Caballeronia sp. LZ062: one gene and its partner. Each later gene encodes a partner of the first gene's protein in a complex. Links are inferred from orthologs where the notes say so. Each region holds a gene or a part of one and is shown in the gene's direction. Other genes may lie near its edges.

The links. Proteins that work in one complex are often made in the same cells at the same time.
Region 2: the proteins of accD (region 1) and P9239_RS09725 are in contact, whole or in part, in a solved structure (PDB 8UXZ), measured with the Escherichia coli proteins. The link is inferred for Caballeronia sp. LZ062 from one-to-one orthologs.

What each region holds. Positions count from the first base shown.
Region 1 is NZ_JARTWB010000001.1:985,883-988,730, forward strand. The notes cover bases 107-2,848. They hold accD (acetyl-CoA carboxylase, carboxyltransferase subunit beta), read left to right. Parts: upstream 107-912; coding sequence 913-1,785; downstream 1,786-2,848. Other genes in these bases: trpA (tryptophan synthase subunit alpha), read left to right, coding at 107-849; folC (bifunctional tetrahydrofolate synthase/dihydrofolate synthase), read left to right, coding at 1,864-2,848. Also shown: more of trpA, read left to right, coding at 46-106.
Region 2 is NZ_JARTWB010000002.1:786,744-791,802, forward strand. The notes cover bases 1-2,809. They hold P9239_RS09725 (acetyl-CoA carboxylase carboxyltransferase subunit alpha), read left to right. Parts: upstream 1-823; coding sequence 824-1,795; downstream 1,796-2,809. Other genes in these bases: P9239_RS09720 (DNA repair protein), read left to right, coding at 1-696; tilS (tRNA lysidine(34) synthetase TilS), read left to right, coding at 1,841-2,809. Also shown: more of tilS, read left to right, coding at 2,810-3,268; P9239_RS09735 (aspartate kinase), read left to right, coding at 3,604-4,854. UniProt on the Escherichia coli protein: Component of the acetyl coenzyme A carboxylase (ACC) complex. First, biotin carboxylase catalyzes the carboxylation of biotin on its carrier protein (BCCP) and then the CO(2) group is transferred by the carboxyltransferase to acetyl-CoA to form malonyl-CoA.

The sequences.
Region 1 (2,848 bases):
CGCGTCGAATGATCGACGCCAACGAATACGCTTAAGAGAATTCTCATGTCCCGTATCAAGAACACTTTCGCGACGCTTGCCGCGCAAGGCCGCAAAGGGCTGATTCCCTTCATCACGGCGGGCGATCCGAACCCCGAGCAAACCGTCGAATTCATGCACGCGCTCGCCAAGGGCGGCGCCGACGTCATCGAGCTGGGTGTGCCGTTTTCCGATCCGATGGCCGATGGCCCCGTCATCCAGCGTTCGTCGGAGCGCGCGCTGGCGCGCGGCGTCACGCTCAAGCGCGTGCTGGCCGATGTGGCGCGCTTTCGCGAAACCGACGCCGACACGCCCGTCGTGCTGATGGGCTACGCCAATCCCATCGAGCGCATGGGCGCCGACGCGTTCGCGCAAGCCGCGAAGCAAGCGGGGGTGGACGGCGTGCTCGTCGTCGACTATCCGCCCGAGGAAGCCAGCGATTTCGGCGCGACGATGCGCGCGGCCGGCATCGATCCGATCTTCCTGCTCGCGCCGACATCGACCGATGAGCGCGTGGCGGCGGTCGGCAAGATCGCGAGCGGCTACGTGTACTACGTGTCGCTCAAGGGCGTGACGGGCGCGGCAAATCTGGACGTTTCCAGCATCGCGAGTAAAATCCCGGCCATCAAGTCGCAGGTGCCGCTGCCGGTCGGCGTCGGTTTCGGCATTCGCGACGCAGAGACGGCCCGCGCCGTCGCGGAAGTCGCGGACGCGGTCGTTATCGGAAGCCGGCTCGTGCAGTTGCTCGAAGAGGCGCCGCCGGACACGGCCGCCGCGTCGCTCACGAGCTTCATCGCGGAAATTCGCGCGGCGCTCGATTCCGCCAAATAACATGTGCCGCCGCGGCCGTCATCGACGGTGCGCGGCGATGCCCCGATCAGTCAAGGAACAACGATGAGCTGGCTCGACAAACTGCTGCCGCCCAAGATCAAGCAAACCGATCCCAAGAACCGCAAGGGTATCCCGGAAGGGCTCTGGGTGAAGTGTCCGTCGTGCGAGGCGGTGCTCTACCGCAACGACGTCGAGGCGAATCTGCATGTTTGCCCGAAATGCAGCCACCATATGCGCATCGGCGCGCGCGAGCGGCTCGACCGCCTGCTCGATCCGGAAGGCCGCTATGAAATCGGCCAGGAAATCGTGCCGGTCGACGCGCTCAAGTTCAAGGACAGCCGGAAGTATCCGGACCGCCTGAAAGAGGCGATGGAAGACACCGACGAAACCGACGCGATGGTCGTCATGGGCGGCGCGATCCATACGCTGCCGTGCGTGGTCGCGTGCTTCGAGTTCTCGTTCATGGGCGGCTCGATGGGCTCGGTGGTCGGTGAACGCTTCGCCCGCGGCGCGCGCAACGCGCTGGAGCAAAACGTGCCCTTCATCTGCTTCACGGCGTCGGGCGGCGCGCGCATGCAGGAAAGCCTGCTTTCGCTGATGCAGATGGCGAAAACCACGGCCATGCTGACCAAGCTCGCCGACGCAAAGCTGCCGTTCATCTCCGTGCTCACCGACCCGACGATGGGCGGCGTATCGGCGAGCTTCGCATTCTTGGGCGACGTCGTGATCGCCGAGCCGAAGGCGCTGATCGGCTTCGCCGGCCCGCGCGTGATCGAGCAGACGGTGCGCGAGAAGCTGCCTGAAGGCTTCCAGCGCGCGGAATTCCTGATGCAGAAGGGCGCGATCGACATGATCGTGGATCGCCGCAAGATGCGCGAAGAAATCGCGCAGCTGATGGCGCTGATGACGCGACAGCCGGCCGATTCGGTGGCTTGACGCCGCTTTGTGCCCGCGCCGCGCCGCGCGTGAACCGCGAGGTTCCGCGCGGCGTTTTTGCTTCTCCGCATACCGAACATGAACACATTCCCAACTCTCGACGCGTGGCTCGCCCATCTGGAAGCGGCGCATCCGGTCGGTATCGACATGGGCCTCGCGCGCATCGGCCGCGTCAAGGAGGCGCTCGGCCTGCGCTTCGATTGCCCGGTAATCACCGTCGGCGGCACGAACGGCAAGGGCTCGACGTGCGCGATCCTCGAAGCGATCCTCCTGCGCGCGGGCTATCGCGTGGGCTGCCATACGTCGCCGCACTTGCTGTCGTTCAACGAGCGCGCGCGCATCGACGGTGAAGACGCGACCGACGCCGAACTGCTCGAACACTTCGAAGCCGTTGAGAAGGCGCGCGCCAGCCTGCCCGATCCTGTTTCGCTGACGTATTTCGAATTCACCACGCTCGCCATCCTGCATCTGTTCGCGTCGCGCGGGCTTGATGCCGTGATCCTCGAAGTGGGGCTGGGCGGGCGGCTGGACGCGGTGAATATCGTCGATACGGATTGCGCCGTGGTGACGAGCATCGACCTCGACCATACGGACTATCTCGGCGACACGCGGGAAAAAATCGGCTTCGAGAAGGCGGGCATCTTCCGTTCGGGCAAGCCGGCCGTGTGCGGCGATCCTTCGCCGCCGCAAACGTTGATCGACCATGCCGCCGCTGTGGGCGCGGACTTGTGGCTCGTCGGCCGCGATTTTCGCTACGAAGCGCAGCCGGGCAACGAACGCCAGCAGTGGAGCTACATCGGCCGCACGCAGCGGCGCGCGGCGCTCGCCTATCCGGCGCTGCGCGGGGCGAATCAGCTCATCAACACGTCGGCGGCGCTCGCCGCGCTCGAGGCGCTGCGCGACCGGCTGCCGGTGTCCGCGCAGGACATTCGTCTGGGGCTCGCGAACGTGGAACTGCCGGGGCGCTTCCAGGTGCTGCCGGGCAAGCCGCAGATCATTCTCGACGTTGCGCACAATCCGCACGCCGCAGCCGTGCTCGCGCAAAACCTCGGCAACATGGGCT
Region 2 (5,059 bases), on another replicon or contig:
GAAGTCGTTCGCAAGTCGCGCGCAGTCACAACCGATGCCGCCGTGCCGGTGCAAGTGGGCGGCCTCACGCGCGAGATCGTGCGTCCCGATTACTGGGACAAGGCCTGCGCCGACCTTATGAAGCGCGACCGCATTCTCAAGAAGCTGATCCCGAAGTTCGGGCAGATGCATCTCGTCAATCTCGGCGATCCCTTTTCGACGCTCGCGCGATCCGTTGCCGGCCAGCAGATCTCGGTGAAAGCCGCGCAAGCCATTTGGGAGCGCGTGAAGACCGCGTGTCCCGCCATTGTGCCGGCGGACTTCATCGCGCTCGGCGCAGAGAAACTGCAAGGATGCGGGCTCTCGAAGCGCAAGACCGAGTACATACTCGATCTCGCGCAGCACTTCGTCTCGGGCGCGCTGCATGTCGGTACGTGGGCGTCGATGGACGACGAAGCGGTCATCGCCGAACTCACGCAGATTCGCGGCATCGGCCGATGGACGGCGGAGATGTTTCTCATCTTCAACCTGTCGCGCCCGAACGTGCTGCCGCTCGACGACCTCGGTCTCATTCAGGCCATCAGCGTCAATTACTTCAGCGGCGAGCCGGTCACGCGCAGCGAAGCGCGGGAAGTCGCGGCGAACTGGGAGCCGTGGCGAACCGTCGCGACGTGGTACATGTGGCGCAGCCTCAATCCGATTCCCGCAGACCACTGATTCGCAACAGCATTTGCCGGGCTATCGTTGATTTATAATCGATAGTTCCCGCGCGTTTTTAACAGGGACGGACGCGGTTAGAATAGACGCCCTTGCGCCCCTGCCCGTTGTTCAAGGACTCGAACACATGAAGACCACGTTTCTGGATTTCGAGCAGCCGATCGCTGAACTCGAAGCGAAGATCGAAGAACTCCGCTTCGTTCAGGACGATTCCGCTGTCGATATCTCGGAAGAAATCGAGCGGCTGTCGAAGAAGAGCCAGCAGCTCACCAAGGATCTGTACGCGAACCTGTCGCCGTGGCAGGTTTCGCAAATCGCGCGTCATCCGCAGCGGCCTTACACGCTCGACTACGTGAACGAACTGTTCACCGACTTCCACGAACTGCATGGCGACCGTTCTTTCGCGGACGATCTCGCTATCGTCGGCGGCTTCGCGCGCTTCAACGGCCAGCCGTGCATGGTGATCGGTCATCAGAAGGGCCGCGACACCAAGGAGCGCGCGCTGCGCAACTTCGGCATGCCGCGCCCGGAAGGCTATCGCAAGGCCGAGCGCCTCATGCGCCTCGCCGAAAAGTTCAGCATGCCCATCTTCACGTTCGTCGACACGCCGGGCGCGTATCCGGGCATCGGCGCGGAAGAGCGCGGGCAGTCCGAAGCCATCGGCCGCAATCTCTTCGTCATGGCCGAACTCAAGACGCCGATCATCACCACGATCATCGGCGAAGGCGGCTCGGGCGGCGCGCTGGCCATCGCGGTCGCGGACACCGTCATGATGCTGCAGTTCTCCACGTATTCGGTGATCTCGCCGGAAGGCTGCGCGTCCATTCTGTGGAAGAGCGCGGCGAAGGCGCCCGAAGCGGCCGAAGCGCTCGGGTTGACGGCGCATCGCCTGAAGGCGCTCGGCCTCATCGACAAGATCGTGAACGAGCCGCTCGGCGGCGCGCATCGCGATCCGAAGGGCATGGCCGCGCTCCTGCGCCGCGCGCTCGCGGATTCGCTACGTCAGTTCCAGGGCTTGAGCGTGCAGGATCTGCGCGATCGCCGCTTCGACAAGATCATGGCCTACGGCAAGTTCAAGGAATCGCTGCCCGGCGCATGATTGCGCCGTCCTTACGTTTCATTCTTCCATCTCTTCACGATTCTCGTGACTTCCGACAGCGAAACCCCGGCCGGCCGCCTCGTGTTCGAGGCGGTCCGCGCCGCGGTGGCCGATGCCGGACTCGCCGCCGATGCGCTGCTTGCCGTCGCACTCAGCGGCGGACTTGATTCCACCGTTTTGCTCGATGCCGCTGTGCGCGTTCACAGCGCGGCGGGGGTCGTCGCTTTTCATGTGCATCACGGACTCAGCCCGAACGCCGATGCGTGGGACGCGCATTGCGAGGCCTTCGCGGCATCGCTCGGCGTGCGTTATGCGGTGCGCCATGTCGACGTGATGCGCGCGGGCGGCGCGAGCCTGGAAGCCGCCGCGCGCGATGCGCGTTATCGCGCGCTCGACGAACTCTGCGACGCGCACGGCGCGGCGGCGCTTCTGATCGCTCATCACGCGGACGATCAGGCGGAAACCGTGCTGCTGCAACTGCTGCGCGGCGCGGGCGTCGCGGGGCTCGCCGCGATGGCCCCGCAGCGGCTCGACGGCGCGAACGTGCCGCGCCTGCGCCCGCTATTGCGGCTTTTGCGCGCGCAACTGGAGCAGTACGCGCACGAGCGCGATCTGAGCTGGATCGAGGACGAATCGAACGCCGATACCCGCTACGCGCGCAACGCGCTGAGACACGATGTGCTGCCCGTGCTCGCCGTGCATTTTCCCGGCTTTCGCGATGCCCTCGCGCGCACGGCGTCGCACGCGGCATCGGCGCAGCGGCTGCTCGACGATCTGGCGCGCCTCGACCTGGAAACCGCGCAGGGCGAAGAAGAGGGCGCGCTCGCACTCGACGCGCTGCTGCCGCTCGACGACGAACGCGCCGTCAACTTACTACGTTACTGGATGCGCACACGCGACTTGCCGGCTGCATCGACGGCGCGTATCGCCGATATGCTGCGCCAGCTTCGGCACGCGGCCAGCGCACGCGAGGGCCACGCGCTGCGCGTCGATCATGCGGGGCGGTGTCTGCGCGTTTATCGCAATGCGTTGTTCTGGGAAACGGGCGACAGCGCGGATGCACCCGATCTCGATCAGGGCGCGGCAGTGGCCAAGCCGCACAGCGAATTGCGTTGGCAAGGCGATGAAGTCTGGCGGCTGCCGCAGTGGCGAGGCTCGTTCGTGTTCGAGCCGGCCGCCTCGCCCGGTAGCGATGTCGTCGCGGAGGGCTTGCTGCGCGCGGCGCCGATCATCGCGCGATCGCGTGCGGGCGGCGAGCGCATGCGTCTTTCCGCCGATGCGCCGAGCCGCACGCTGAAGAATTTGTTCCAGGAGCGCGGCGTGCCGGCGTGGAAGCGGGACGTGCCGCTGCTTTTCATTCGCGATGCGCTTCTCTTCGTGCCGCTCGTCGGCGTGAACCGCGAAGTGGCGCCTGAGACGTCGCATGCGCCGTTGCGGCGCATCGTCTGGCGGCCGGATTTGCTGCTGGCCTGAACGCGGCAATTCGGGCGACTCGCCAGAAGCCGGTAAAATGGCGCACGCGGCCGTCCAATCTTGAAATTTCGGCCTCGATCGGGTACCGTAACTCGTTTGCCCGCCACGCGCTTTGCGCGGCATCTCCGTTCAAAAGACGCGAATTTCGCCCGTGATGCGCCCCTTGCGCGCCAGGTCACTCACGAGTGCAACTCTAGCGGCGGGCATCCGGCGGCACTCCGCGTATCGTTGCTGGCTTTCCCCTATCCCCGAAGCCGTCGAGCGCAACGCCATAGCACAGCGAGCATCATGCATCGAGCGCGTCAGCGCGGTTTTCCCTTCAGTTCAAAACGACAATGGCACTCATCGTACACAAATACGGCGGCACCTCGATGGGCTCGGTCGAGCGCATCAAGAACGTCGCCAAGCGCGTCGCCAAATGGCACAAGGCCGGCCACCGAATGGTCGTCGTGCCCTCGGCGATGTCCGGCGAAACCAACCGCCTGCTCGGTCTTGCAAAAGACATTACGGCGAACCCGGACCCGCGCGAACTCGACATGATTGCCTCCACGGGCGAGCAGGTGAGCGTCGGGCTTCTCGCCATCGCGCTGCACGCCGAAGGCCTCGACGCCGTGAGTTATGCCGGCTGGCAGGTGCCCATCAAGACCGACAGCGCGTTCACGAAGGCGCGCATCAGCGAGATCGACGGCGAGCGCGTGCTGAAAGACCTCGACGCGGGCAAGGTCGTGGTCATCACTGGCTTTCAGGGCGTCGATCCCGAAGGCCATATCGCGACGCTCGGGCGCGGCGGCTCGGATACATCGGCGGTCGCGATTGCGGCGGCGCTGAAAGCCGACGAGTGCCTGATCTACACCGACGTCGACGGCGTCTATACGACCGACCCGCGTGTCGTCGAAGAGGCGCGCCGGCTGGATCGCGTGACGTTCGAGGAAATGCTGGAAATGGCGAGTCTGGGCTCGAAGGTTCTGCAGATCCGCTCAGTGGAATTCGCCGGCAAGTACCAGGTCAAGACGCGGGTGTTGTCCAGCCTGACCGATCCGCTCATGCCGCTCGAAGCCGAAATGCACTCGGGCACCCTGATTACTTTTGAAGAAGACGAGAACATGGAAAAGGCAGTTATCTCCGGCATCGCGTTTCAGCGCGACGAAGCGCGCATCGCGGTCATGGGCGTGCCCGACAAGCCGGGCGTCGCGTATCAGATTCTCGGTCCGGTGGCCGATGCGAACATCGACATCGACATGATCATTCAGAACCAGAGCGTGAACGGCAAGACGGACTTCACGTTCACGGTGGGCCGTGGCGACTACCAGCGCGCGCTGGAGATCCTGAACGGCCAGGTGAAGGGCCACGTGAACGCGGAAACCGTGCTCGGCGATCCGAAGGTGTCGAAGGTGTCGGTCGTGGGCGTGGGCATGCGCTCGCACGTGGGCATCGCGAGCACGATGTTCCGCACGTTGTCGGAAGAGGGCATCAACATCCAGATGATCTCGACTTCCGAAATCAAGATTTCCGTGCTGATCGATGAGAAGTACACCGAGTTGGCCGTTCGCGCGCTGCATAAGGCGTTCGAGCTGGATCGCGGTTGAGCGTTCTCTTCCCACCGTTGCGGTTCCGGCTGTCGGCGAGATTCGAAATTGATCGATTGGAAAAAATCGTCATGCGAATTTGACCGCTGCGGCTGAACAGGCTATTATCTCGATCTCGTTGCACTGCACTCCCGGTGCAACGTAAAGTTTGGGAGACGTGGCCGAGAGGTCGAAGGCACTCCCCTGCTAAGGGAGCATCTGGCTA